Regions from separate parts of the Halobacillus sp. Cin3 genome, predicted to be linked through region 2. Evidence: riboswitches for the same ligand, from Rfam matches in the RefSeq annotation. Region 2 holds a riboswitch; each other region holds the start of a gene.
The links. A riboswitch is a leader RNA that binds a small molecule or an ion and turns the genes downstream of it on or off. The one in region 2 is predicted to bind S-adenosylmethionine.
Positions count from the first base shown of each region.

Region 1: linked by a shared signal. The riboswitch ahead of metK (methionine adenosyltransferase) and the one ahead of QMA39_RS18020 (methionine biosynthesis PLP-dependent protein) in region 2 are both predicted to bind S-adenosylmethionine.
Region 3: linked by a shared signal. The riboswitch ahead of QMA39_RS08505 (methionine ABC transporter ATP-binding protein) and the one ahead of QMA39_RS18020 (methionine biosynthesis PLP-dependent protein) in region 2 are both predicted to bind S-adenosylmethionine.

Region 1 covers NZ_CAMZMV010000002.1:4,629-14,852, forward strand. Annotated here, with positions in the region: gene QMA39_RS08120 (tetraprenyl-beta-curcumene synthase family protein) at 1-1,067, opposite strand, end outside; gene QMA39_RS08125 (alpha/beta hydrolase) at 1,080-1,862, opposite strand; gene QMA39_RS08130 (gamma carbonic anhydrase family protein) at 1,922-2,434, shown strand; gene metK (methionine adenosyltransferase) at 2,674-3,870, opposite strand; SAM riboswitch class I at 4,100-4,206, opposite strand; gene pckA (phosphoenolpyruvate carboxykinase (ATP)) at 4,457-6,049, shown strand; gene ytkD (RNA deprotection pyrophosphohydrolase) at 6,092-6,556, opposite strand; gene QMA39_RS08150 (hypothetical protein) at 6,735-7,046, opposite strand; gene menC (o-succinylbenzoate synthase) at 7,101-8,204, opposite strand; gene QMA39_RS08160 (o-succinylbenzoate--CoA ligase) at 8,201-9,658, opposite strand; gene menB (1,4-dihydroxy-2-naphthoyl-CoA synthase) at 9,736-10,224, opposite strand, start outside.
Region 2 covers NZ_CAMZMV010000008.1:29,149-39,372, forward strand. Annotated here, with positions in the region: gene glsA (glutaminase A) at 1-556, shown strand, start outside; gene QMA39_RS18015 (DUF4385 domain-containing protein) at 546-992, shown strand; SAM riboswitch class I at 1,099-1,209, shown strand; gene QMA39_RS18020 (methionine biosynthesis PLP-dependent protein) at 1,314-2,429, shown strand; gene metC (cystathionine beta-lyase) at 2,426-3,607, shown strand; gene QMA39_RS18030 (bifunctional homocysteine S-methyltransferase/methylenetetrahydrofolate reductase) at 3,604-5,463, shown strand; gene metH (methionine synthase) at 5,444-8,905, shown strand; gene QMA39_RS18040 (NAD(P)/FAD-dependent oxidoreductase) at 9,049-10,032, opposite strand; gene QMA39_RS18045 (PadR family transcriptional regulator) at 10,192-10,224, shown strand, end outside.
Region 3 covers NZ_CAMZMV010000002.1:69,650-79,873, reverse strand. Annotated here, with positions in the region: gene QMA39_RS08540 (acetyl-CoA C-acetyltransferase) at 1-422, shown strand, start outside; gene QMA39_RS08535 (acyl-CoA dehydrogenase family protein) at 439-2,220, shown strand; gene QMA39_RS08530 (arsenate reductase family protein) at 2,467-2,826, shown strand; gene gcvH (glycine cleavage system protein GcvH) at 2,911-3,294, shown strand; gene QMA39_RS08520 (topoisomerase) at 3,423-3,770, shown strand; gene QMA39_RS08515 (thioredoxin family protein) at 3,780-4,088, shown strand; gene QMA39_RS08510 (TlpA disulfide reductase family protein) at 4,223-4,642, opposite strand; SAM riboswitch class I at 4,742-4,844, shown strand; SAM riboswitch class I at 5,009-5,122, shown strand; gene QMA39_RS08505 (methionine ABC transporter ATP-binding protein) at 5,201-6,226, shown strand; gene QMA39_RS08500 (methionine ABC transporter permease) at 6,219-6,887, shown strand; gene QMA39_RS08495 (MetQ/NlpA family ABC transporter substrate-binding protein) at 6,911-7,768, shown strand; gene QMA39_RS08490 (carboxymuconolactone decarboxylase family protein) at 7,835-8,200, shown strand; gene QMA39_RS08485 (hypothetical protein) at 8,427-8,567, shown strand; gene sufC (Fe-S cluster assembly ATPase SufC) at 8,807-9,586, shown strand; gene sufD (Fe-S cluster assembly protein SufD) at 9,605-10,224, shown strand, end outside.

The DNA.
Region 1 (10,224 bases), on a different contig from region 2:
CTGCCAGGCTTTAATTTATGGTACATTTTCGTATTGAAATAAAAGAACGCCGTCTTCCGGCCGCTGATTTTCAGCATATCCTTTACAAAGCTCTTTGCATTGGACAACCGCCCGACTTTCCTGTCAGCCAGATACATCCCAACAAGGCCTTTATGGATCATTTGATGAAAGGCCCGGTCCGGAAGCTTCTGAACCTCTTCATCCGTCCTGCGCACAAAGTATTCAAATCTCCCTTTCATCTGTTCCTGATGGTCATAATAGGAACAGAAATTGAGATCTCCTTCCCGTTCATCCTCTTCCTGATCAATATAATAGTCAAGCAGAATATGAAGCCCCTGCATAAACGGAAAATAACTGTCCTCCACATTACGGGCGAGATCCTCATCCATTTTGTTCCCCAGCGCATAGGAAACCAGGCAGAAAATGCCCAAGGTGGAGCCGGTACAGGCGGAAAATTCATACCATTTCAATTCCGGCCAGTCGGTCTGGTGATGTTCGAACCACTGCTGTAGTCTCGGAATCCTTTCCTCTTCGATCACGTGCTTATGTACCTGAAGGTCGCAGTACAAACGCCCAAGCTTCAGTGCCCGCCCATGGACAATCTGATAATTATCAGCCTGACCCAGCACATCCTGACAGGTTTTCACAAGCTCATGAAGATACCCGCCGTCATCCTTCTCTTCCCTGTATTTATAATAGTCACGGCACGGATTTCCCGGGGTTAATGCATCAGCCATCGACAAGTGGAGCCTTTCAAAATCATCAGGATCCATGGAGGTGCTCCGGTCACATAAATTATCGAGATAATCACTGATCGTCTGGTAAGCGACAATAAAACGGACAGCAAGATCCGGGCGGTCACCGGAAAGCACGGAATAAATCGCCCCACCTTCGCAATGAAAGGTCTTATCCTTGATACTGGCCTCGGCCTGTGCTCTTAATTCTTCATTAGGGATGCGGGAGGCAGCATCTTTCCAATAGGCTAGTTCTTTATGTACTCGCGGAAACACATTCCGATACACTTCATAAAGCAGATGGACAGCATTGCTTGGAACGGACTCCTTCAAGGGTGGACACTCCTAACGTTCATTTATTATGTTGCTCAAAAAAGACTGTGTATAGTGATAGACCTGGTCATTTTCCGGCTCATTGAAAATTTCATGATAAAGGCCCGGCCACAGCTTATAACTTTTTTCACTGGTATCAACATGATTGAACCATTCTTTCGTGCGTGCCGGATCCACTAAAAGGTCTTCCTCTGCCTGCATCACTAAGAGAGGAACATCAGGAAAACGATTGACTTGTTGAAACGCCCGGCTTCCCGCCTTTTGAAACTCACGGTACCACCGCACCGATACTTTATCAATGACAAGAGGATCCTGACGGAATTCTTCAACCTTGATTTGGTTTCTAGTTACATTTTCGGGATTCTGTCCCGCTTTCATACGCAGCGAAGGTGTAAAAACATTCATTAGATATGATAAAGCTTCCAGCGGCCGGGCCGTTTTATTCCGGATCTGTACAGCTGGAGAAGACAAAATCACACCATCCAGCTGGGGCTGCTTTTCCTCCATAAAACGAATCACAGCCAGTCCACCCATGCTGTGGCCGAGAAGGAATATCTTTTTATCCGGATCCGCCTGCTCATACCAGCTTTGAATGGTTTCAACGTAATCACCAAACGAACGAATATGACCTTTCTTCCCATCGGACAACCCCTGTCCCGGCAGGTCTCCATAAATCACTGAAAAACCGTCCTGACGGAAACGATCGGCAAGTTCCTTATACCTTCCCTTATGCTCAAAAGCGCCATGGACGAGAATGATCGTTGCGCGATCACGGGTCGATTCCAGTTTTTCCACAGCCGATCCCTCTTTTCATTTGATATACTGATGTTATTCATATTATAAGGGGGCTTCGTATGATTTGCGAATATAAAGGGAAACAACCTCTCATCCACCCATCAGCTTTTACAGCAGAAGATGCCGTCATTACCGGGGATGTTGTCATAGAAGAGAACGCAAGCATCTGGTTTAAGACGGTCATCCGCGGCGATGTCTCATCGGTACATATCGGTAAAAACACAAATGTCCAGGATCTGAGTATGCTGCACCAAAGCCCTGACCAGCCTCTCATACTGGAAGACGGCGTTACGGTCGGGCATCAGGTTACCCTGCATTCTGCACACGTTAAACACGACGCTCTGATCGGTATGGGATCCATGATTCTTGATGGCGCTGTCATAGGGGAGCGGGCCTTTATCGGAGCAGGAAGCCTTGTTCCGCCCGGAAAAGAAATCCCTCCGGATACACTGGCCTTCGGGCGTCCGGCCAAGGTGATCCGTTCCTTAACAGAAGAGGATTACAAAGAAATGGACCGGATCCGGAAATCGTATGTCGCAAAAGGGCAGTACTATAAAAACCTTCGGGGCTGATAGACAAAAAAACATGTCATTCAGCAGGGGTGTCCACAAATCGCATTGATGTAGTCATCCAACGCTTTTCAGCTGGATGCCTGCATGAATAGAAGACAGGCGGAGGGAAATGGATACAATCTCTCAGGAAGAACAAGGGATGGCCGTATCGTAGATTGAAAGACCAATACGTACTCTACCTTTTGTACACTCGTGAAAATAGAAAAAGCTGCTTCCTCCAACAAGGAAACAGCTTTTTTTTATTGAAAACGACCACTGAGCTCTTCCGCTTTATCCGTACGTTCCCATGGAAACTCAACATCTGTCCGGCCAAAGTGGCCGTAGGCAGACGTATCACGGTAAATAGGCTTACGAAGATCGAGCATTTTAATGATTCCAGCAGGACGGAGATCAAACAAGTCACGCACAGCGTCCACCAGCTTTTCTTCCGACACTTTGCCGGACCCGCTGGTATTGATGGAAATGGAAACCGGCTGAGCCACCCCGATCGCATAGGCGAGCTGGACTTCCACCGTATCCGCAAGACCTGCGGCTACGATGTTTTTCGCAACATAACGAGCTGCGTATGCAGCGGAACGGTCCACTTTGGTCGCATCCTTCCCACTGAAGGCACCACCACCGTGACGCGCATATCCACCGTACGTATCTACGATGATCTTACGTCCTGTTAAACCGGCATCCCCTTGAGGACCGCCGATTACAAAACGCCCGGTCGGATTGATAAAGTATTTGGTTTCATCATCAATATAGCCTTCCGGTACAACCGGCCCGATCACCTGCTCTTTCAAATCCTTCTGGATCTGTTCGAGCGTGACCTCTTCAGCGTGCTGAGTCGAAATAACAATCGTATCCACGCGGACCGGATGATCATTTTCATCATATTCAATCGTTACCTGCGTCTTGCCATCAGGACGAAGATAATCGAGTGTTCCGTCTTTGCGGACATCAGAAAGACGCTTGGAGAGTTTGTGGGCAAGAGAAATAGGCAGCGGCATCAGTTCAGGTGTTTCATTGTTGGCAAACCCGAACATCAATCCCTGGTCACCAGCACCGATGGCTTCTATTTCATCATCGCTCATTTTCCCTTCACGGGATTCAAGCGCAACATCCACCCCACCCGCAATATCCGGGGACTGCTCATCAATAGCCGTCAAAACGGCACATGTATCTGCATCAAAGCCGTATTTTGCTCGTGTATATCCAATATCTTTAATCGTCTGGCGCACGATTGATGGAATATCAACATAGGTATTCGTACTGATTTCACCGGAAACCAGGACAAGTCCCGTAGTTACTGTTGTCTCACATGCCACCCTTGCATTCGGGTCGTTTTTTAAAATTTCATCTAAAATAGCATCAGAAATAGCGTCACAGATTTTGTCCGGATGACCTTCTGTCACGGATTCTGATGTGAATAACCGGCGGTTCGCTGGCATTCTAAAAACTCCTCCTTCTGTAAGTACAAAGTATTAGACGGAACTCTTTACCAGTATGTGTAGAAAAACATAAGTTCATTTCATGAGTGTCACCCTGGATCCGAAAACGTTTTCGTGCACGTTCTCAGTCAGAAATAATAAACAGGCGGCAAGGCCTGGTCATGGACATTTCCTTCATATAAAAAGAAAAAACCCTTCCTATACCGAGGAAAGGGGCTGCTTCCTTTCGCTCTTATCGTCCAAGGAGCTGACTCCTTGCTTCAGGTTAGCACCATGTCCCTGAGGACGGTTGCTGGGTTTCAAAGGGCCTGTCCCTCCACCAACTCTGGATAAGAGAGTTTCCGTTCTCAGCTATCGTATCGAAAAGCGTGTTTAATGTCAATTAGATTCATCGGGTTTCGAAAAACCCTTTCCATCCAAATTCATCCTGGATAAACGTTCTGATAAAACCATCATAGGATAATAACAGCCATGAAATAGGGCAGAATTGAAAACTTTCCCACAATCCACTGAATAGTATGGACGATTAAAATAAATGTGTTATACTAATCTCACATTATTAAACTGCAAAGGCGGGACGATGCATATGAGTACAATAAACCAACTGTCAGAACTTAATCTTCTACTTTCCCAGGACCATGTCCACCACCAATTATCTGTTCCACATTTAGTGGAAAAGATCTTATACCGCAATGAAGGTACACTCACGGAAAAAGGGGCTGTTCAGGCTACGACCGGTACCTATACGGGACGCTCACCAAAGGACAAATTCATTGTCCGCGACGACGTAACCGAAGATAAAGTTGAATGGGGTGCTGTGAACCAGCCTATTGACGATGATACGTTTGTGAAATTATACCATAAAGTGCTCGATTATTTGAAAGACCGCAGGGAGTTATTCGTCTTTAAAGGATTTGCAGGAGCGGATGAGCGCTACCGCCTTCCTATGCAGGTACTTACAGAATTCGCCTGGCACAATTTATTCGCCCGCCAAATGTTCATCCGGCCGGAGGCATCCGAATTGGAGGAGCATGACACAGAGTTCACTGTCATATCTGCTCCAACCTTCAAAGCAGATCCTGACGTGGATGGCACGAATTCCGAAGCGTTCATAATGGTTTCGTTTAAACACCGCGTTGTCCTCATCGGAGGAACAGAATACGCAGGGGAAATCAAGAAGTCCATCTTCTCCGTCATGAACTACCTGCTTCCGGAAAAGAACGTCCTTCCGATGCACTGTTCGGCCAACATCGGCAAAGAAGGCGACGTTGCTCTGTTCTTCGGTCTGTCAGGCACAGGAAAAACGACTCTGTCCGCTGATCCTCAGCGCCGCCTGATCGGGGACGATGAGCACGCCTGGTCCCCCTACGGTGTCTTTAACATTGAAGGAGGATGCTATGCCAAGTGCATCAACCTGTCCAAAGAAAAAGAACCGCAGATCTATGATGCCATTCATTTTGGATCCGTTTTGGAAAACGTCGTCCTTCAGCCGGATTCACACGCACCGGATTATGACGATACGAGCCTGACGGAAAATACACGGGCTGCCTACCCACTGGATCACATTGATAATACAGTGCAGCCAAGTATTGCCGGCCATCCAAATGCCATCATTTTCTTGACAGCCGATGCCACGGGAGTCCTCCCACCGATCAGCCGTTTAACAAAAGAACAGGCAATGTACCATTTTCTAAGCGGCTATACGAGTAAACTGGCTGGCACAGAGAGAGGGATTACCAAGCCGGAAGCTACTTTCTCCGCCTGCTTCGGTTCCCCTTTCCTTCCGCTTGCTCCATCAGCATATGCAGAGATGCTCGGAGAGAAAATAGACCAGTTCAATACGGACGTCTTCCTTGTCAATACAGGCTGGTCAGGGGGAGCCTACGGAGAAGGCGAGCGTATCAAACTGAGTTACACACGTTCCATGATCCATGCAGCTCTGGAAGGTGAACTGAGTTCTGCCGAAACTTATAAAGACCCTGTGTTCGGGCTTCACATCCCGACCCACTGCCCGGGAGTACCGGACGAAGTCTTATTTCCGAGAAAAACGTGGAACAATCCGGCCGCTTATGATGAGAGTGCCAAGGAACTTGCCGAGAAGTTTCATGCCAACTTCAAAAAGTTCACATACGCCAGTGATAAAATCAAGCAGGCCGGCCCGACCCACCACACAAACTAAATACAAAAAATCCGCCGTTATCCAACGGCGGATTTTTTCTGTTCAGCGGTGTTCCAGCCGCTTTAAACATTCCGGAAGAACCTCATCCTTCATCATGAAGCTGAACCGGTCGTTATTTTTCAAGTTTCCCGGCAGGTGCCGGAAAAGAACAGGGCCATGCGTTTCAAAATAATGATCCTGATCAGCCAGCTCAGATATTGTAGCAAAATAGACATTCTTGATGACAGTTCCGCCTTTTCCATCGACATGATACTGCCCAAGATAAGTCAGATCATCAATATCGGCTCCTGTTTCTTCTTTCACTTCTCTTACTGCTGCCTGTTCCGCCGTCTCCCCTTCTTCTACTTTCCCACCAGGGAATTCGAGCCCTCTGTCTTTGTGCCGGGTTAACAGCCACTGATCACGAAAGCGGCAGATGATCCACACATGTTTTGGCTCTTCAGAAAAAGGGTGATCCTCGAAGGATAACCGGACAGGATTTTGATAAAAATCATAAAAAGTTTTCATGTCTCTTCAACTGCCTTTAATCCTTGTTATACGTTCACTTTCCTGTTTAAATCGTACCATAAGCAGCCGCAAATACAAACCAGTCCCTCTCCACTTATAGGATTTCCGGTCCGTACCGACACAAAATCCCCCTATTATGTAGGAAAGAACCGCTTCAAAAGGGGAAGCGGCCCTTCTCTCAACTTTTCAATACGCCCATTTCCTCAATATGCTTCTTCGTCATTTCATCACCCAGATCATAGATCTGTTGGAAAGCCTTATGCATATCGGCATCGGTATCATCGTTATCCTGATCCTGATGGTAAGGCATAAATGGAATATGAGCCCTGTAAAAGGACCGGACGTCTGCATGAGCAATCTCATCAAACACTTCACGCAGAGCCGTCACTTCTTCAGGGGTGGCGTAGATAATAAAATCATCATTGTTGGCATCATGATTTATCGAAATCTCCCGCGTACCGATGTTAATGTAATACGGATCTCGTCCCATCTTCACCCTCCTTTCCCTTAGTGTGAACCATGAAGGCGAAGGTTATGAATCCATTTAGGAAAGGGTATGGGTGGAAGACTGCTGCGTCACCTCTGCCAGCTTTTCCTCATCGACTTCTACGCCGATCCCATGACCTTGAGGCACAGGTAAGGCGCCTTTCTGCACCTTCAACGGAGGCTTTACAATATCAGCTTCAAAATAACGTGTCGACCCGGACAAGTCTCCCGGTATGGTGAAATTAGGCAGCGAGGCGAGGGCAAGGTTATGAGCTTTGGATATCCCCGATTCCACCATACCTCCGCACCACACCGGCACTCCCGATGCAGCACAGAAATCATGGATTTCTTTGGCGGCCCCCAATCCTCCTACACGACTGATTTTCACATTGATGATCCGGCAGCTGCCCAATCCAACCGCCTGTACAGCATCTTGATAAGAGGTCACCGATTCATCCAGGCAGATCGATGTCTGCATTCGTTTCTGAAGCTGCTGGTGCAGGTGAAAATCGCCGGAACGGAACGGCTGCTCAATCATCAGCAGGCCATAACGATCCAAAGCGGTCAAGTTCTCCATATCCGTTTCATCGTACTGCCCGTTCCCGTCGATCATGATGGGCAGATCCGGAGAAGCAGCCCGGACCGATTCAATCATCTCCTGTTCCTTCCCTTTGATGATTTTAAGCTTATACCTTTCAAAGCCCTCCATCTGCAGTTCAGCAATATCCTCTTCAAGGTGGTCACTCAGGCTGAGGACAGCTCCCGCCTGTACCATCTTTCTCGTTCCTCCGATCAAAGAGGAAAGGCTTGTTTCCTTCTGTTTGGCATACAGATCCCAGACAGCGCCTTCCAATCCTGCTTTGGCCATCGGGTGTCCCTGCGCGGAAGCTGCGATTTCCTGAAACTGCCCGGGGTGGGAAAGCGGGTTTTCCGCCAATAGAGGGATAAGAAAATCCTTGAGGATATGCCATGCCGTGTCTGTCGTTTCATACGTATAAAAAGGCTCTGGAAATGCCGTCACTTCTCCGTATCCGGTCAAGCCTGAGCGATCGTGAGCTTCAACGATAATAAGTGGACGTGCCGTTAGACTCCCCCTTTTCGTACGAAAGGGATGTTTCATCTTCAGCTCAATCTTTTTGAGGATGATTCTCTCGATATTCATTGGTCACCGCCCTCTGTCAGGGAAAACAATTTCCTTCTCAGTAATTTGTTGGAGGCGTTTCGTGGCAGTTCCTGAACCCAGTAAATATCAGCCGGCTGCTTGTATTTCGCCAGCCTATCACCAATATAACGGTAGATGTCCTCATTCCTGATCGTCTCGTTCTCCGCCACAAGAAAAGCTGCCGGCACTTCACCCCATCGATCGTCCGGACGCCCCGTAACTCCAGCCTCTTTAACACCGGGGATTTCTGAAAGCACGCTTTCTATTTCAGCAGGATAGACATTTTCCCCACCGGATATAATCATATCCTTCACACGGTCGACGACGTATAAAAAACCGTCCTCATCCTGATACCCAAGATCTCCGGTATGAATATAAGGTTCCTGCCGTGCCGGACGGTTATAATATCCTTTCGACACCATAGGCCCTTGGACAATGATTTCTCCAATCTCCCCTGGGACAGGAGTGTCGATCCACAGCTGAGCAAGGCTCAATGCTTTTCCTGCCGATCCCGCCTTATCAAAAGCGGAAGCAGGGCTCAATGTTGCAATTTGTGAGGAGGTTTCCGTCATCCCATAGGTCTGGAAAACAGGGATTCCCTTTTGAGAGCAGTTCTTTAACAGCACGTTCGGAACGGGACCGCCCCCGAGCAGCATGCAGCGGAACGTATCCGGATAACCGGATGAACCCGCCCGTTTGACAAGATGCTGGAGCATCACCGTAACGACAGACGCATGGGTCACATGCTTATCCATCACAGCTTCATGGACCTGCTCTTGATCGAATTTATCCATAAGGTACACGGACATTCCGTAAACCACACTCTTGATCAATACAGAGAAACCGCCGACGTGAAAAAGCGGCAGACAGATGAGCCACTTATCATCAGGCGTCAAACCAAGGTTAAGAGCGGAAGCAGCTGCACTATACCAATGGTTGCCGTAGGTGTGAATCACGGCCTTTGGATTTCCTGTCGTTCCGGATGTGTACATCATCGTATAGGGAGCATCAAAATCAATCTCTTTCTTCAATCCCCCTTCCTCTCTGCTCACGGAAGGTTCATTTATGCATTCCACAGCCTTCACCCCTGTACCTTCCACAGCTTGGTATGCTTTCTCTGTTAAGGAGGCTGCGAAAAACAATCGGGAGACATCGGCATCCTGAAGCTGATAGGAGATTTCAGGCGCTGTCAGCCTTGTATTCAGTAAAACGACAACAGCTCCTATATAGCTGACCGCATGGATGAACACAGGAAAATGAATATCGTTTCCTGAAAGAAAAGCAATATGATCACCTTCCTCCACTCCCATACGTTTTAAATCATAAGCCATCTGCCGGCTTCTTTCCTGAAGCTCAGAAAATGTCCAAACGTGTCCTTCTGGTGTTTCCAGTGCTGTTTTTTCCGGATTTAAAAAGGCTTGTTTATCCAGCCAGTGAGGAATCTTTTCCCCCATATTGTTCTCTCCTTTCCTTCATTGGAAAAGGGGCATTCCCTTCTTTGGAATGCCCCTTCACTTATGATGTCCAGTTATTAAGGGAAACGAGGGAACTGATCGAAATCAGGTTTTCTCTTTTCCTTAAAGGCGTCGCGGCCTTCTTTTGCTTCATCTGTTGTGTAGTAAAGAAGTGTTGCATCTCCACCCATTTGCTGCAGACCTGCAAGACCATCTGTATCTGCGTTGAAGGAAGCCTTCAAGAAACGCAGGGCTGTCGGGGACTTATCCAGCATTTCACGACACCATTGAACCGTTTCTGCTTCAAGCTCCTCCAAAGGAACAACCGTGTTGACAAGGCCCATGTCCTCCGCTTCTTTTGCACTATATTGACGGCACAGGTACCAGATTTCCCGAGCTTTCTTATGGCCGACGATACGCGCAAGAAGACCAGAGCCATAACCGGCGTCAAAGCTTCCGACTTTCGGTCCTGTCTGGCCGAAGATCGCATTATCAGCAGCAATCGTCAGGTCACAGACAATATGTAGGACGTGACCCCCACCAATAGCATAACCGGAAACCATAGC
Region 2 (10,224 bases):
CTATATGCATTTCTTAAAGAAAATCACCAGCAACGACCATCTTGAAATGAGCGGAGAGATGTACGAAGCAGAAAAGGCGAACGGCTCGCGCAACCGTTCCCTCGCCTACTTTATGCACAGTACAGGCACACTTGTAACCGATGTCGAAGAAGCGCTGGATTTATACTATCGTATGAATGCAGTCATGATGTGCTGTCATGACTTTGCCCGGGTCGGCTTGTTCCTTGCTAAAGGCGGCCTCGATCCAGATACGGAAGAAAGCTTGATTCCCGCCCACCACCTAAGAACCGTAAAAGCCATCATGATGACCTCCGGGATGTACAACTCATCCGGCCACTACGCAGTCGAAGCTGGATTCCCATGTAAAAGCGGAGTATCCGGGAGCATCATCGGTACGGTGCCTGGAAGAATGGGAATCGGCGTCGTCGGCCCTGCCATTGATGAAAAGGGAAACAGCACAGCCGGCGGCGCTTTAATCAAAAAATTGTCCAGGGACCTGAAATTGAATATGTTCGGCATAGAAAATACAGAAAGGACGAAGGACCATGCCTTTTGATTACGATTTAGATTTTGATTCCATTGATTTCAGAGAAGAACCCGAAAAATACCGTGTCGGGCGCGGCGAGCAGGGTGTACTTCTTGTCGAACCCTACAAAAGTGAAATTCTCCAGCACTGGCGCTTCAAAACACCTGAAATCGCCAGAGAGTCGTCAGAAAAAATTTACGCTATGTTTGAAGAATACAAGAAAAACGATGATTTTGTCGGCATGGATATGGCCCGTAAATTCCTCCAGATGGGGTATACACGCTCGCGCCGGTACGCCAATTACAAAGGTGGAAAAAAATACGATGACGATGGAGACATCAACGACCGTGACATGGATGAGGAAAAAGCAGAATCAGCCCGGATTTTCGAAGAGAAATGGATCAAAGCCCGCGAGGATGAAGAATACCTTGAGAAAAAACGGACCCACCAAAAGGAATACGGATAAAATAGGACGTTTCGATTAAAATTGAAAAATCTTCCGTATGCATATTGTCAAAACTTTCTGAGTAGTGTAGAGTAGTCATCAACATTTACATGAACTTACAATTATATTCTTATCGAGAGAGGCAGAGGGACTGGCCCTGTGAAGCCTCAGCAACCCCTGGTATCGACCAGAAGGGTGCTAACTCCAGCAAGTTGTTGATCAACTTGAAAGATAAGAAGAAGCCTTGGATATCCAGGACGCCTTCTTCTTAGAGAAGGCGTCCTTTTTCGTCTTCACGCTTCTTCCTCTCTTGATCGGTTCATAAACGAAAGGAGTATTTTTATGTGTCACACGGAAACAAAATTCGTCCAGACAGGAAACCAGCGGAACGAACCGTACGGAGCGATCAATCCACCGGTTTACTTTTCCACCCCTTACCGCCACCCCGGGCTCGGGGAATCTACAGGATTTGATTATACGCGGACGGGCAACCCGACAAGAAAAATCCTTGAAGCATCCATCGCCGATATCGAAGAAGGTGACGCAGGTTTTGCATTCAGTTCAGGAATGTCCGCCATCCAGACCGTCCTCTCCCTATTCCGGGAGGGTGATGAAATTCTCGTATCCGAAGATTTGTACGGGGGAACCTACCGCTTATTTGAACATATGAAGGAGCGTTACCGTCTACAGTTCACCTACCTGGAAAACGAAAAGCTGAATGACCTCCCTTCTTATGTGACCGAACGTACGAAAGCCGTTTACATTGAAACCCCGACAAACCCGCTCATGCACCAAACCGACATCAAGCAGATGGCCGGACTTGCAAAAGAACATGACCTCCTGCTGATTGTCGATAACACCCTTTACACACCGGCCCTTCAACAGCCGTTGAAGGATGGAGCGGACATCGTCATTCACAGCGCGACGAAATATTTGGCTGGACATAACGATGTTCTGGCCGGACTTCTTGTCAGTAAAGGAGCAGGCATCAGCGAAAAGCTCGCTTTTCATCAGAATACATCCGGGGCTGTCCTGTCGCCGTTCGACTCCTGGCTCGTCATGCGCGGCATGAAAACCCTGCCTCTACGGATGAGGCAGCATGAAGGCAACGCCAAAGCCGTCGTTCGATTCCTGGAAGATCATCCATGTGTGAGTGATATTTTCTACCCAGGAAAAGGCGGCATGGTGTCCTTCCGGCTAAAGGAAGAAGATTGGATCGACCCTTTTCTAAGAGGATTGAATTTAATCAGTTTTGCGGAAAGTCTCGGAGGTGTGGAGAGCTTCATCACCTACCCCGCCACCCAGACCCATGCCGATATCCCTGAAGAAGAACGCGTCCGCTACGGCGTGTGCAATAAACTGCTCCGTTTTTCCGTAGGCGTGGAACATATCGATGATCTTTTGACAGATCTTCAATCTACTTTGAGTCAATTACCTAAGGAGGAATCCGTCCAATGAATACCCATTCCCTGCAGACCCGCCTGCTTCACAACGACCAGAAGTTCGATCCGCAGACCGGAGCGGTGAGTGTCCCGATCCAACAGTCCTCAACCTTTCACCAACAGGATTTTGACACACCGGGGGATTACGACTACAGCCGGTCGGGAAACCCGACAAGAACAGCGTTGGAAGAGACGATCGCCGGCCTTGAAAACGGCACGAAAGGCTTTGCTTTCGCCTCCGGAATGGCAGCGATCTCCACAGCATTCATGCTGTTATCCAAAGGGGATCACATCGTTATAACCAAGGACGTATACGGGGGGACTTTCCGAATGATCCACGATGTTCTCCACCGCTTTGGAATCGATCACACCTTTGTTGACATGACCGATCTGCATGAAGTGGCTACAGCCATAAAGCCGAATACGAAGCTGTTATATATTGAAACTCCTTCCAATCCAACACTTGAAATCACTGATATAAGTGCAGTGGCAAAACTCGCCAAAGCGAACAACTGCCTCACCTTTGTCGATAACACCTTTATGACACCAGCCCTGCAGCGTCCGCTCGACCTTGGCGCCGATCTTGTCCTCCATAGTGCAACAAAGTTCATTGCCGGACACAGTGACGTCGTCGCCGGGTTAGCCGTGACCAACAGGAAAGACGTCGCAGAGGCTCTTTCTTTTCTACAGAATTCTTTCGGATCTATTCTGGGCGCACACGATTGCTGGCTCGTGCTCCGCGGCCTGAAGACACTCCACTGCCGAATCACCCAATCATCTCAATCAGCGGCAAAAGTCGCAGAAGCTTTATCCAGTCACCCTCTGGTCGAGCACGTGTACTATCCAGGCTTCCGCTGTCATCCGGGGAATTCCACCCACACGTATCAATCCGACGGGTATGGAGCCGTTCTATCTTTCCGCCTCCGTGACGAGGAGGCTGTCCGTCAATTCACAAAAGCTGTCGAAATTCCGGTGTATGCCGTAAGTCTTGGAGCTGTCGAGTCGATCTTATCGTACCCGGCGCGGATGTCCCATGCCTCCATGCCTAAGGAGGAACGGGCCAAACGCGGCATCACAGACGGACTGCTGCGTTTATCGGTCGGATTGGAAAAACCGGAGGACCTGATCGCTGACTTTTCGCAGGCTTTGAACCAAATCGAACGGACTGCTGAAGACAGGAGGGTGAGTATATGACATTACGTGAAGCCCTCCATAGACAAACACTGGTCGGAGACGGGGCGATGGGGACTCTTCTTTATTCCTACGGGGTCGACCAGTGTTTCGAGGAACTGAACCTTTCGCATCCAGAAGAAGTGAAAAGCGTTCATGACGCTTACGTCCAGGCAGGAGCCGATTTGATTCAAACCAATACGTACGGTGCCAATTACATCAAACTTGGCCGTTACGGCCTCGAGGATCACGTAAAGGAGATCAATACAGCCGCTGTCCAGCTCGCAAGACATGCCGCCGGCGACAAGGCGTATGTACTCGGAACGGTCGGCGGCATCCGGGGGGTTCAGAAACAAGCTGTTTCTCTTGAGGAAATAAAACGAAGCTTCCGGGAACAACTCTACTGTCTTTTGTTTGAACAAGTGGACGGCCTTCTTTTTGAAACCTTCTATGATCTAGAGGAACTCTCCACCATTCTGTCTATCGCCCGGAAGGAAACAGACCTTCCTCTGATTGCCCAGGTATCGATGCATGAACCCGGGGTGCTGCAGGATGGTACACCACTCCCTGACGCGCTCACTCACCTGGAAAAAATCGGAGCGGACGTGACAGGCATCAACTGCCGTCTCGGCCCGTACCATATGATCCAGTCCTTAGAAGAAGTGCCCTTACCCGAAAAAGCTTTTCTATCGGTCTATCCGAATGCCAGTCTGCCGGCCTTTCAGGATGGCAGACTCGTTTATGCGACAGATCCCTCCTACTTTCAAAAAAGCGCCCGGGCGCTTTACGACCAAGGGGCGCGGATCATCGGCGGGTGCTGCGGCACAACACCGGAGCACATTGAAGCCATCGCATCCAAAGTAAAAGGAAAAGCACCGATCAAAGAAAAGATTGTAGTTGTCCGTCAAAAGGCCGAAACAGCCGTCCAATCCACTAAAGATCAACGACCACACCTCCATGAAGCGGCGAAGAAAGGCCGGTCCATCATTGTCGAACTGGATCCCCCGAAAAAGTTGAACATCGATCGTTTTCTTAAAGGGTCCAAAGCGCTTCAGGAAGCTGGTGTTAACTCGATCACCCTTGCGGATAACTCCCTAGCCTCTCCACGAATCAGCAACTCTGTCATGGCTTCGATCATTAAAGAGAAATATGATGTCGATCCACTCGTCCATATCGCCTGCCGGGACCGCAATCTTCTCGGTCTGCAGTCCCACTTGATGGGTCTTCATACACAAGGCATCCGCCAAGTCCTGGCGGTCACCGGTGATCCCACGAAGATCGGGGATTTTCCTGGAGCGACGTCTGTCTATGATTTGTCATCTTTGGATCTCATTCACTATATTAAGCAGATGAACAGAGGCATTTCTTTTTCCGGAAATTCTCTCGGGAACCAAACATCATTCTCAGTCGCTGCAGCCTTTAATCCGAATGTAAGAAATTTGAACCGTGCCGTCGGAAGAATGAAGAAGAAAATCACCGCCGGCGCCGATTACTTTATCAGTCAGCCTGTGTTTAACGAAGAGCAGCTTCTCGAAGTCTATGAAGCGACAAAACAAGTGGAAGCCCCTCTTTACATCGGCATCATGCCGTTGACAAGCGCACGCAATGCTGAATTCCTTCACAATGAAGTGCCCGGCATCACCCTGTCTCCTTCCATACTGGAAAAAATGGAAAAAGCCGGACAGGACCGGAAACAAGCGCAGGCCGAGGGCATCAGCATTGCAAAGTCCCTCATCGATACAGCGGTTGACCTGTTTAACGGCATTTACTTGATCACCCCGTTCCTCCGCTACGAGATGACGGTGGAACTAACGAAGTACATTAAACAGAAAACAAAGGAACAGGAAAGGAAGATGTCCGATGGCATCCACATGGTTTGACGAACAGCTGAAAAAGAGGATTCTCATTTTGGACGGAGCCATGGGGACGATGCTTCAGGAAGCAGGCCTGAGCCCTGAGGATTTTGGCGGCGAGGACTACGACGGATGCAATGAATATTTGAACCTCACCTACCCGGAGTTGATTGATACCATCCACACCCGGTATATGGAAGCGGGAGCGGACATTATCGAAACCAACACGTTTGGTGCCACGAGCCTTGTCCTCGATGAATACAATCTCGGTCACCTGGCGGAGGAAATCAATATCAAAGCAGCACAAATCGCTAAAACGGCTGCAGAACGAATGAGCACAGAAGATCACCCCCGCTTTGTTGCAGGAGCGATGGGGCCGACGACGAAAACCTTATCCGTCACCGGTGGGACGACATTCGAGCAGCTGGCGGACACCTATGAGGAACAGGCACGCGGATTAATGAGGGGAAACGTCGACCTTCTGTTGTTGGAAACGTCCCAGGATATGCTGAATGTCAAAGCGGCCTATCTCGGGATTACACGTGCCGGTCATGCACTCGGAATCGAGCTGCCCCTTATGATTTCCGGTACGATTGAGCCGATGGGAACGACCCTTGCCGGACAAAGCATAGAAGCCTTTTATTTATCGCTGGAACATATGAATCCGGCTGTCGTCGGGTTGAACTGCGCCACAGGGCCGGAGTTTATGCGGGATCACCTGCGCTCTCTTTCGGATCTTGCTGCCACCTCCGTCAGCTGCTACCCCAATGCAGGGCTGCCCGATGAAGAAGGACATTATCATGAAACCCCGGCTTCTCTGGCATCTAAAGTGGCAGGTTTTGCTGAAAAAGGATGGTTGAATATTGTCGGCGGCTGCTGTGGCACGACGCCGGATCACATTCGTGCCATAGCAGAAGCCGTCAAAGCGTACACTCCAAGAACCGCCCCGGAAGACCATGCCCACGCACTATCCGGAATTGAGCCGTTGATTTATGATGATCCCGCTGACCGCCCGATCCTTGTAGGGGAGCGGACGAACGTAATCGGGTCCAGAAAGTTCAAACGATTGATTGCAGAAGAAAAATACGAGGAAGCGTCGGAAATTGCCCGCGCCCAAGTGAAAAAAGGAGCACAGGTCATCGATATCTGTCTCGCCGACCCGGACCGGGAGGAAATCAAGGATATGGAAGCCTTCATGAAGCAGGTCGTCAATAAGGTGAAGGTGCCTCTGGTGATCGACTCCACGGATTATCACGTCATCCGGAAAGCTCTTACCTTTTCCCAGGGGAAAGTGATCATTAACTCCATCAACCTGGAGGATGGTGTAGAGCGCTTCAAAGAGGTGCTTCCCCTAGCTAAGCAGTTCGGAGCGGCACTTGTTGTCGGGACGATTGATGAAACGGGGATGGCCGTTACGGCGGAGCGGAAACTGGAAATCGCCGAACGTTCCTTTGATATTCTCGTAAACGAATACGAGATAAACCCTCGTGATATTATTTTTGACCCGCTCGTCTTCCCCGTCGGTACCGGAGATGCGCAGTATATCGGGTCAGCAGAAGCGACAATTGAAGGCATCCGGTTGATTAAGCAGCACCTTCCTCTCTGTCAGACTGTCCTTGGGGTGAGTAATGTATCGTTCGGGCTTCCTCCAGTCGGCCGGGAAGTGCTGAACGCTGTCTATTTGTATCACTGTACAAAAGCCGGTCTTGATTATGCGATTGTGAATACGGAAAAGCTCGAGCGCTACGCCTCGATCGGTGGGGATGAAATCTCCCTCGCCGATGAACTGCTGTTTCATACCAATGACGCAACACTGGCAGATTTCACAGCTTTTTACCGCGGAAAGAAAAAGGAATCCAAAACGCCGACATCAACGATGAATCTTGAGGAGCGGCTCGCTCATTATGTCGTGGAAGGTACGAAGGAAGGGCTGATACCTGATTTGAACCTCGCCCTCCAACAGTATGACACACCTCTTTCGATTATTAACGGTCCGTTAATGACCGGCATGGCTGAAGTCGGCCGCTTGTTCAATGATAACCAGCTGATTGTCGCTGAGGTTCTGCAGAGTGCCGAAGTCATGAAGGCTTCCGTCGCCTACCTTGAGCCGCATATGGAAAAAGGGGATGCTTCCAATAAAAAAGGCAAGGTTCTGCTTGCGACAGTCAAAGGGGATGTTCATGACATCGGCAAAAACCTGGTCGAAATCATCTTAAGCAACAATGGTTTTGAAGTCGTCGATCTCGGAATCAAAGTGACACCCGTAGAGCTGATTCAGCAGATACAGCAAGAAAAACCGAGCATTGTCGGACTCTCCGGTCTGCTCGTGAAATCTGCCCAGCAGATGGTATTAACCGCTCAGGACTTGAAACAGCAGAACATCCAACTGCCGATTCTTGTCGGCGGCGCTGCCCTGTCACGGAAGTTCACCCATACAAAAATTTCACCAGAATATGGAGGACCTGTCTTATATGCCAAGGATGCCATGGACGGGCTCGCTATTTCCAATCAATTAAGCAGTGAAGATTCCAGGGAACAGTTTCTAAGTGAACAGGCTGAAAAACAGGCAGCTGCAGTCGAGCGAACGAATCGTCCAGCCCCGGAAAAAAACAGAGCCGGAGGCACAGCCACGGCTGTCCGACCAGTCTCAACGGCTGCCGCGAATGGACCCGTATACAAGCCACACGACTTTCAGCGGCACTTGATCCTCCGACACCCTGTCGCACACGTTGAACCGTATATCAATAAGCAGATGTTGATTGGACACCACCTTGGATTAAAGGGCAGATTCGAGAAGCTGCTGTCAGAAGGAAATGAAAAAGCCGTCCATTTAAACGAAGTCGTCAATCAACTGCTGACGCAGGCGAAACAAAACAACTGGATCGAACCTTCTGCCTTATACCAGTTTTTCCCCGCGCAGTCCGACGGCGATGATGTCCTGATCTACGATCCCCGGGATCATACCCGTGTCATGGAACGCTTTACGTTCCCGAGGCAGCAGAAAGAACCGTTTCTCTGCCTTGCAGACTATTTAAGATCCGTTTCAAGCGGAGAGATGGATTATGTCGGTTTTTTCTCAGTTACCGCAGGCAAAGGAATCAGACAAAGGTCCGTGGAGCTGAAAAATAACGGCCGTTACCTGGAAAGCCATGCGCTGCAGGCACTGGCTCTGGAGACAGCTGAAGGGCTGGCGGAAAAGATCCACCAGGAAATGCGTGACCGCTGGGGGTTCCCGGATACGACAGACTTTACGATGCAGGAACGATTTTCAGCCAAATATCAGGGACAGCGGTATTCTTTCGGCTACCCGGCCTGTCCAGAGCTTGAAGATCAGAAGAAGCTGTTCCGCCTTCTTCAACCAGGGGATATTGGTATTGAACTGACAGAAGAATGCATGATGGAACCGGAAGCATCCGTAACAGCGATGGTATTTGCCCATCCGGAGGCCCGTTACTTCAACGTTCATTAAAACGAAGCGGAAAAGCTCTATACCGATATAAAACCCGTACAGAGACCAAGATTTCTGAGTCACTGTACGGGTTTATCCTTTGATTGCCACGCTCGTCCACGGAGAGCCGTTTTTACAGATCAAAAGACCTGAGACGCGACTTGTTAATCATCGAGGTATTTATAAATGACGGTACTGTATACCTGAGTCTTCGCTTTAGGATCCAGGAAAGTGGCAGCGCTGTTGATGGCAGCCATTGCTTCATTGAATCCGGAAGCAATCAACATCGTTTTACTTGGATAGACCACTGCATCCCCTGCCGCGAACACTCCGGGAATATTGGTACACATATCCGTTTCTACAGGAATCCGTCCTTTATCGGTGTGGATTCCCCATTGATCATACACGCTTTTCTCCATCTGCAGTCCTTCATAAACGAGAAGGTGATCAATAGAAAGCTCTGTACCATCACTCAAAACCACCCCGGTCATCTGTCCGTCTTCCTCTTTCAACTGCTGAATGGTACGGCCGTACTGGACGTGAACTGAGGACGCCTGCAGTTTTTCCTCATCCTTTTCATAAACCGCTTTAAAGGCGTTGCCCCTATTGATCAGCGTCACTTCATCAGCGGAGGCTTCCAGCGCAAGCGCCCAGTCGATTCCAACACGGTTTTCTGATACAACAGCGGTTTTCAGCCCTTTATACTGTTCCTTATTTTTTATTGTGTAGTGGATTTGTGTGCCGTCATAAGCAGCGGCGCCATTCACCTGGAGAGGCTGCATTTGGAAAGTCCCCAGTCCAGAAGCGATCAGGACGGTCCTTGTATAATGAGCGGACCCATCATTGGTCATGAGAAGAAACGTCCCATCTTCCTGTTTCTGAAAATCTTTTACTTTTGTCCCTGTCACAAGAGCCGGTTGAATGCTCTGTGCCTGTTTTTCCACATTTGCCGCAAGTTCCTCCCCGGATATCCCGGGAAAACCGCCGACATCGTAGATTTGTTTCTCCGGGTAAAAGAACGAAACCTTGCCTCCTGTTTCCGGCTGGTCTTCAATCACCTTCGTCTTCATCCCTCTCATCCCACTATAAAAAGCGGCGTACATTCCCGTCGTACCTCCGCCGATAATGGTTACATCGTACATTTCCATATCTGTCACCTTCTCCGCTTCATATATGTTCGTACACGTGATTACCTCCCATTGTACGGAGGGCGGAAAAAGAATGCAAAAGTAAATCTTTTGTAAAGGTTACAGGGATTCCATTGCTTTCCCCCAACCATTATCGTATTATGATATCGGATTTCGATAATGGAGGTGGTCGATGTGCTGAGAGATTTTTTT
Region 3 (10,224 bases), on a different contig from region 2:
CTGCATCCGTTCTGGTAATGGATCATGAGAAGGCGAAGTCGGAGGGCCTCCAGCCACTCGTGAAATTCCGATCTTTTGCTGTCGCAGGTGTAGAACCGGAAATTATGGGGGTCGGCCCTATTGAAGCGGTGCCTAAAGCATTGAGAATGGCAGGGTTGTCCATCCAGGATATTGGTTTATTTGAACTGAATGAAGCGTTTGCTTCACAGGCGCTGCGCGTCATCCGTGAGCTGGGTCTGGATCCTGAAAAAGTCAATGTCAATGGAGGAGCGATTGCCCTTGGCCATCCGCTGGGCTGTACGGGGACGAAATTGACGCTGAGTCTTATTCATGAAATGAAGAGAAGAAACGAGCAATTTGGTGTCGTAACGATGTGTATCGGCGGCGGTATGGGTGCTGCCGGGGTATTTGAATTAATCTAATGGGGAGGCACAACCAATGAGTGAATTAAAAGAGATGATTAAAGGTGGCGGATTTATTGTCGAGGATGTAACGGCCGATCAGGTCATTACCCCGGAGGACTTTACGGATGAACATTTGATGATTGCCAAGACGGCTGAAGATTTTGTTCTTGGTGAAGTTGTTCCAAAGATTGAGAACCTGGAAAACCATGAGTTTGAACATTCTGTCGCTCTTTTGAAGAAAGCGGGCGATCTTGGACTGCTCGGCGCCGATGTGCCTGAAGAATATGGCGGCCTCCAGCTGGATAAAATCAGTTCATCCTTAATTACAGAGAAGTTCTCCCGTGCCGGTGGGTTTTCTGTCACTCATGGTGCGCACGTTGGAATCGGGTCTCTTCCTATTGTATTCTTCGGGAACCATGATCAGAAAAATAAATACCTTCCTGTACTCGCTACAGGTGAAAAGATTGCCGCTTATGCCCTGACAGAGCCGGGATCAGGGTCTGATGCTCTTGGAGCTAAAACAACGGCTAAGCTTAATGAAGCGGGCACCCATTATATTTTGAACGGGGAAAAACAGTGGATTACCAACTCTGCTTTTGCTGATGTATTTGTTGTGTATGCCAAGATTGATGGAGACAAATTCACAGCATTTATTGTAGAAAGAGAGTATCCAGGTGTATCCACAGGTCCGGAAGAAAAGAAAATGGGAATTAAGAGTTCTTCCACCCGTACATTGATTCTTGAAGATGCTGAAGTTCCGGTGGAAAACGTCCTTGGGGACATTGGAAAAGGCCATGTCATTGCCTTTAACATACTGAATGTTGGTCGTTACAAGCTGGCCATCGGTGGTGTTGGCGGAGCGAAACGGGCGATTGAACTGTCTGTAAAATACGCCAAAGAAAGAAAACAGTTTAAAACTCCGATTGCACAGTTCCCATTGATCCAGGAGAAAATTGGTTCGGTTGCCGCAAATACGTATGCCAATGAAAGTTCCGTTTACCGGACCGTCGGGCTGTTTGAACAGAGCATGGGCAAACTAACTGATGAAGAGCTGAAAGACGGGGCTGCTGTTGCGAAGGTTATCGCTGAATATGCGATTGAATGCTCCTTGAATAAAGTGTTCGGTACCGAACTGCTCGACTTTGCTTCCGATGAAGCCGTACAAATCCACGGGGGTTACGGTTTCATGGCGGAATACGAAGTGGAAAGAATGTACCGCGATTCCCGGATCAACCGTATTTTTGAAGGAACGAATGAAATCAACCGGATGATTGTCCCGGGTACACTGCTTAAAAAAGCGATGAAAGGGGAACTTCCTCTCCTCCAAAAAGCCCAGACGCTCCAGGAGGAAATCATGATGATGATGCCGGAAGAACCTGGATTGGAGCCATTGGAGCAGGAGAAGTATCTAGTTAAAAATGCTAAGAAAATCGGACTTCTTGCTGCCGGTCTTGCCGCACAGAAGTACGGAGAAAAGCTGGATAAAGAACAGGAAGTGCTCGTCAATATCGCTGATATGGTCGGTGAAATCTATAACATGGAATCAGCCCTCCTTCGAACGGAGAAAGCCATCAATCGTTCTGGTGAAGAGAAGAATAAGCAGAAGCTCCTCTACACGCAGGTGTATGTACAGGAAGCCTTTAACAGAATCGAGGCCCATGCGAAAGAAACGTTGATTGCGTCTGAAACCGGCGACTCTCTGCGTATGATGCTTGGTGCCCTTCGTAAACTGACACGTCATACACCGACGAATGTCATTCCGAAGAAGCGGGAAATTGCCCAGGGGTTAATTGAGTCAGAAAAGTATTACGTATAAATCATTGAAGCCCGCACTTTCAAGTGCGGGCTTTTGGCATGTAGAGAGGAAGGAATCCGGCAGTTTTTTTCTCACGGGGACATCCGAGTTTCCAGGTGAAAGGGTGCTCTTGGAGGCTTTTGAATGAAAAAGAAGAAAGGATGTAAAAGAATGAAAAAGGAATTGGAGGGAAAAGTAATTTTCAATGAAAAGATTGTCTCCATTGTGATAAAATAAGACGTAACAAGTTGGAAGGAGGAGGAGCATATGCCTGTTACCTTCTACTGGTACCCAAACTGTGGTACTTGTAAAAAAGCGAAAAAATGGCTGGATGATGAAGGGGTTCCTTACGAATCTGTACATATTGTTGAACATCCCCCTTCACAGGAAGAGTTGAAGGACCTCACGGCCAGGAGTGAACGACCGGTTAAGAAATTTTTCAACACCAGTGGGAAGAAGTATAGGGAGTTAAACCTGAAGGAAAAGCTGAAAGATGCAGATGAAGAAGAAATGCTGCGCCTGCTCGCTTCGGACGGGATGCTCATCAAACGGCCCATCGTCACGGATGGAACGAAGGTCACTGTTGGTTTCAAAGCCGATGAATTTGAAAACGTCTGGGGCCGGTGAGCAGAACATTGGAAATAAAAGCAGAAGGCTTTTATGTTTATAACTGTCATTAAACTAAAACAAGAACTGTGGAGGTAATCGAATATGAGCTTACCAAAAGATCTACGTTATTCTCAGGAACACGAATGGGTGAAAGAAGAAGGAGAAAAAGTCAGAGTCGGAATCACGGACTTTGCTCAATCTGAACTTGGGGACATCGTGTTTGTAGAGCTTCCTGAAGTGGGAGAAGAACTAAAAACAGACGAGCCTTTCGGAAGTGTGGAATCTGTAAAAACTGTTTCCGAACTGTATGCACCAATCAGCGGTAAAGTTGTGGAAGTGAATGAAGATTTGGAAGACAGCCCTGAATTTGTGAATGAGTCTCCTTATGACAAAGCCTGGATGGTTGTCGTTGAACCAAGCGATTCTTCAGAAGTTGAGCAGCTGATGTCTTCTGAAGAATATGAAGCGATGATTGATGAAGATTAATCAAAACAAGTAAGCCCGTTGTACAGGCAGGACCGATGATTCCTTGTCTGACATGATCGTGCTTGATCTTAATCATGTTCAGACCATGCCCTATGGCATGGTCTGTTTCTATATAGTAGGTGATGAAGATGGATGGAGAACGGATTTTGATTGTTGAAGGGATTACAGATAAGAAGAAATTGAACAAAGTGCTGGATGAGAAAATCGAAATCATCTGTACTCATGGAACGCTCGGTATTGAGCGGATGGAAGAAATGATCTTTGAACATAACCTGGATGAACGATCGGTCTATATCCTTGTGGATGAAGATGATTCCGGTTTTAAACTACGGAAGATGCTGACAGAGGAACTTCCGCACGCTGAACATATTTATATTGATAAAGCCTTTCGGGAAGTAGCGGCAACGCCTGAGCCTGAACTTGCACGTGCATTGTTGAGCCGTCATTTCAGCGTGAAGTCTATGTATTTAATTTAGGAGGAAGCTTTGCAGAATTTAGAACAAAAAGAGGCAGCACAAGCGCTGTCCTCAGATGAAAAAACAATGACATTTATTCACAGTCCTTTTTGTGGGACGTGCCACCTTGCCCGCAAAATGCTGGTAACGTTGGAAGAGATGTATAAAAAACCACTATTCTCAGAAATGAATGCCTCTCTGCATCCTGCATTGATGGAACAATATCGAGTGGAAAGTGTTCCATGCCTCTTGATCACCCATAAAGGAGAAGTTCTTGAAAAGGTCTATGCTTTTCAATCCGTCCCACACATGTATGAAAAGATTATTCCCTATCTATAACCCGCCTTTATTCCCCGGGAAATGACAAGATGAAAAAATGAGATAAAACCCGTTCTGCAATAAAAGAACGGGTTTTATTCATCGGCTGTATGACCAGTTATAAGTGGGTGGGAGGCCTTCCGTTGTTTTGATGATTAAACAATTTCCCCCAGGGACTGGACAATATCCAGAAAGGAAGCTTTATCACCGAACGATTGGTGGACCCTGCCTTCCTGATCTATGATAATTGTGGAAGGGACGCCCTGGCAGCCAAACGTATCGTATAAGCTTCGCCCATCATCAATCAATGTAGGCTGGTTAAGAAATTTCTCAGCATATTCCTTTCCGGCATCAGGGCTGCGTTCACGGCCCGGGACGTTGATCGTAACAAGCTCCACTTTTTCTTTGTCCATCGTTTCAAAGAGCTGCTCTTTTTTAGGTAAGTCTCTCCCGCAGTCAGGACACCAGGATGCCCAGAAAGTCAGGACGATCACTTTTCCGAAATGGTCGCTCAGACGATAGGTGGAGGGCTGATTTATATAAGAAAGTTCAAATTGAGGAGCACGTTCCTTCATGACTTCATCTCCTTGCTGTAAAAATATACCGGCGCAATAATCTTTGACGTCCGTATAGACTCCATGCTAACATAACATATAATTTCACAGCGACATCATAACTTATCCAGAGTGGTGGAGGGACTGGCCCTTTGAAACCCGGCAACCGGCGTAAAAGCACGGTGCTAAATCCTGCAGAGCACAAAGCTTTGATAGATGAGATTCCATGCAGTCTCTTCTATTTTAGAAGAGATTTTTTTGCATATACAGATGTTTTTCTTTTCTGAAAAGTGGCTCATTTATGTTGACACGCTGGTGGCAGAGTGCTAAAATCCACTTTGTGGTTATGAATTGAATTAAAGCACTAATAATTTAATAGATTAAAATCTCTTATCCAGAGTGGCGGAGGGACTGGCCCGACGATGCCCGGCAACCAGCAGGAGTAACCGACCTGTCAAGGTGCCAAATCCTGCAGAGTGTAACAGCTCTGACAGATGAGAGAACAGAAGATACAATGCTATTGAAACGCCATTCTGTTCTCGAACAGAATGGCGTTTTTTGAATGGGAGGGAACACATCATGATTACAATCAAGGATCTTTCTAAAGTTTTTCAAACGAAGGATCGGGAAGTAAAGGCTGTTGATGGTTTAAGCCTTACGATAAATAAAGGGGAAATCTACGGTGTTATTGGTTACAGTGGAGCAGGTAAAAGTACGTTTATCCGGCTGTTGAACCGACTGGAAGATCCAACAGAGGGGAGCATCCACGTAGGCGATCAGGATTTGACGGGCCTCAGTAAGAATAAACTACGCATTGCCCGGCAGGATATCGGAATGATTTTTCAGCACTTCAATCTGCTTTGGTCCAGAACGGTTTATGATAACATCGCTTTTCCTCTGGAAATTGCCGGTGTACCAAAGGAAGAACGGAGCAGAAGGGTGAACGAACTGATCGACTTGGTCGGTTTATCAGGCAGAGGAAACTCTTATCCATCCCAACTGAGTGGTGGTCAGAAACAGCGTGTAGGTATTGCCAGGGCGCTGGCCAACAACCCAAAAGTCCTCCTTTGTGACGAAGCCACATCTGCTCTGGATCCGGAAACGACGGACTCCATCTTGGATCTTCTAGTAGACATCAATGAAAAACTCGGACTGACCATCGTTTTGATTACGCACGAAATGCATGTCATCCGTAAGATCTGTCATCAGGTGGCAGTCATGGAGCAGGGGAGAATTGTTGAAAAGGGAGATGTTCTGGACGTATTCCTTCATCCTGAACAGCCAGTGACGAAGAAATTTGTTGATCAGGTGATGGGTGACCAGGAAAAAGAGCACTCTCTGAAATTGATCAAAGATAAGTATCAGTCAGGCAAAATCGTCCGGCTGCATTTTGTAGGAGAAAGTACCAACCAGGCGCTGATCAGTGAGGTCTCCAGGAAATTCGTCCTGGATGTCAATATTCTTCACGGCAAGATCACGCAGACGCAAAAAGGAGCTTACGGAACGATGTTTGTTCAGTTTGAAGGAGACAATGAGGAAGTGGCCCGGGCGATCGAATATATACGCTCTACTTCTGTTGAAGTGGAGGTGAACCCGGATGCTTAATGATTTTTTTCCAAACGTACGCATGGAGGATATGATTACGGCGACGAATGAAACGTTATACATGACGCTCATTTCCGTGGCCGGGACGTTTATTCTGGGAATCCTTCTGGGGCTGCTGCTTTATCTGTCAGGGCCCGGGGGTCTGTGGCAGAACAAAGTGGTCAATACGATTACGGCTTCTGTCGTAAACATATTCCGTGCCATTCCTTTCATTATTTTGATTCTACTGTTATTCCCATTCACTGATTTCCTGGTCGGGACGATACGTGGACCTAACGCGGCGCTTCCTGCGTTGATTATCGGAGGGGCTCCGTTTTACGCCAGACTCGTTGAGATTGCATTGAAGGAAGTGGAAAAAGGTGTGGTAGAAGCGGCTAAGGCGATGGGGGCTAAATCATCCACTATTATCTTTAAAGTTCTTCTGCCGGAATCGATGCCTGCGCTTATCTCAGGCATTACGGTTACCGCCATTGCGTTGATCGGGTACACCGCTGTAGCAGGTGCGATTGGTTCCGGCGGTCTTGGAGACTTTGCGTATTTCTACGGTTTTCAGCGTAGTAATTTTGATGTGGTCTTCATCTGTACCGTGCTTATCATTATCATTGTGTTTATTTTCCAATTCATCGGTGATTATGCTTCCCGTAAATTGGACAAAAGATAAAAATAAAAAGGGAGAGATTATTCATGAAAAAAATCTGGACATCAGCGATTGCGCTTTTATTCGTTCTCGTTCTTGCCGCCTGCGGTTCTTCTGAAGAAGATTCCTCCAGCGGAGAAGGAAGCAGTGAAGAAGGAAGTAAAGAAATTACAGTAGGAGCGACAAGTGTTCCTCACGCCGAAGTCCTTGAGGAAGCGAAGCCGCTTCTTGAAGAGGAAGGCATCACGTTGAACATCGAGGAGTACCAGGATTACATCCTTCCAAACCAGGATCTTGCTGAAGGACGTATAGATGCAAACTATTTCCAGACGATTCCTTACATGGAACTTCAGGAAAAGGATAATGATGATTATGACTTTGCCAATCTTGGCGGCATTCACATTGAGCCGATCGGTGTGTACTCCCAAAAGTATGAAAACCTTGAGGATATCGAAGATGGTACAGAGTTTGTTATGAGTCGTTCTGTATCCACTCACGGCCGTGTACTGACACTTCTTGAGAAAGAAGGGTTGATCAAACTGGACGAGAGTGTAGAAAAAGTGGATGCCACCGTCAATGATATCGTTGAAAACCCTAAAAATCTTCAGTTTGATACCGGTGTGGACGCTGCCAACCTTCCTGAAGTGTATAAAAAAGAGGAAGAAGTCCTTGTAGCGATCAATACCAACTACGCGATTGAAGCTGATCTTGTACCAAAAGAAGATGCGATCATCCTTGAAGGCACAAACTCTCCTTATGTGAACGTCATCGCTGCTCAAAGCAAAGATGAGGGCAGTGAGGCACTGAACACGCTTGTGGAGGTTCTTCGTTCTGAAGACATCCAAACCTTCATTGAAGAGGAATATGATGGAGCGGTTATCCCGGTCTCCGGAGATTCTGAATAACGGATAAAATAAGTGACTGCGGTTTATACTAACCGCAGTCACTTATTTTTTATGGGAGGTTTTAACATGCAGGATCAGAATATGACGTGGACGCAGACCTATCTACATGATTATAAAGAAGGAATGGGTGTCTTTGCGGAACACATGCCTGAAGTCGCCCGCCAGTTCAGTCAGTTTTCACAGGAGTGTTTCAAGGCCGGGGAACTTTCTCAAAAAGACAAACAGCTGATGGCTCTCGGAATCAGTATTGTTGCCCAGGATGAATACTGTATGATCTACCACACAAAAGGCTGCGTCGATCAAGGGGCTTCCGAAAAGGAGATCTTGGAAGCCTGTGGAGTAGCGGCAGCTTTCGGAGGAGGGGCAGCTCTCAGTCAGGCTGTCACTCTCGTCCAGGACGCCTACAGTGATTTAACGAATAACATTAACTAATTGAATTATTAGAAAATTAAAGAAAAACAAATGTATTAAATGAAAATGCAATTATTAAACGCTTACATCGGCCCGCGGGTCCACACATGAATGAAAATGCGGTTTCAGAAGATTTTATACAGGGTAGAGGTTTGTGGTAACCTAAATTGTGTAAATAATCTGAAAGGGTTGATTCGTTATTAATGACCATCTGCAGTTGAATTACACCGCTGAAATGGAAAAGGCTATGCATCAGGCTCACAATACGAGTTATGCGGAGTACAGCCGGAGACTGGACACCCGGTTGGAAGTAGAACAAAAGCGTCAGCGTGAATTCGAACAAACTCAGAAAATGCATGCCCAGGTGGACCGTCAATTGCATAGATAATGTTTAGGAACGAATCGATCAGGTGGCTTTAGTCACCTGATTTTTTCATGTTATACTATTGGAGGAAAGTGAGATTGAACATGTATCAATGTCCAGTTTTCCCTCTCCTTTTACCAGTGGGAAAAAGTTGATTACAAATAAAAAATGATTTAAGATTATAATGAGAATAAATTGAGAATGAATGTTTGTTTTCAGTCTGACTGGACATTCGATAATAATAGATACTGGAGGTATACATTATGGCAGGATCAACATTAGAAATTAAAGATCTTCACGTAGAGATTGAAGGTCAGGAAATCCTTAAAGGTGTAAACTTAACAATCAACGGCGGTGAATTCCACGCAGTTATGGGACCAAACGGAACAGGTAAGTCCACATTGTCCTCTGCAATTATGGGCCACCCGAAGTATGAAGTAACCAAAGGTGAAATCATCCTTGATGGTGAAAACGTACTGGAAATGGAAGTAGACGAGCGTGCGAAAGCCGGCTTGTTCCTGGCCATGCAGTACCCGAGTGAAATCAGCGGTGTAACCAACTCCGACTTCCTGCGTTCTTCCATTAACGCTCACCGTGAAGAAGGTGATGAAATTTCTCTTATGAAATTCATCAAAGAGATGGACAACACAATGGATACGCTTGAAATGGACAAGAACATGGCTCAGCGTTACTTGAACGAAGGTTTCTCCGGTGGTGAGAAAAAACGTAACGAAATTCTGCAGCTTATGATGATCCAGCCGGCGATTGCCATCCTGGATGAGATTGATTCCGGTCTGGATATCGATGCTCTTAAAGTCGTTTCCAAAGGGATCAACGAAATGCGCAACGACTCCTTCGGCTGCCTGATCATCACTCACTACCAGCGTCTATTGAACTACATCACTCCTGATAAAGTACACGTGATGATGCAGGGTCGTATTGTGAAGTCCGGTGGTCCGGAACTTTCCCAGCGCCTTGAAGAAGAAGGATACGACTGGATCAAGCAGGAGCTTGGCATAGAAGACGAAACGGTCAACGCGTAATAAGATAGGAGGGTAACCATGACAGTAGAAGTCACACTACCATACGACAAAGAGTATGTTACAAACTTTTCCCAGGGTCTTCAGGAACCTGAATGGATGAAGAATCTTCGTCTAAGTGCTCTGGAGAAATCAGAATCTCTTCCACTACCAAAACCAGATAAAACCAATATTTCTAAATGGAACTTCACAGAAATCGATCATCATGTCACGAGTGATAAGATTGAAAATCTGGATGAGCTTCCAGTTGAAATCAAAGACTTTTTAGATCAGGAAAAAGAACAGCAGAACCTTGTGATCCAGCGTAACCATACCGTTGCCTATGCAGCGATTGAACAGCAGCTGAAGGACAAGGGTGTCATCTTCACTGACATGCTGACAGCCATCCGTGAGCACAGTGATCTTGTTGAAAAGTATTTCATGAATGATGCGGTTCACGTGGACGAGCACCGTCTGACAGCGCTGCATGCGGCCCTTGTGAACGGCGGAGTTTTCCTTTATGTTCCGAAAAACGTTCAGATCGAAGAACCGATTCAGGCCATTTTCTGGCAGGAGGATCCTAAAGCCTCTCTCATTAACCACATTCTTGTTGTGGCAGAGGAAAACAGTTCAGTTACGTATGTGGAGAACTATATTTCCCA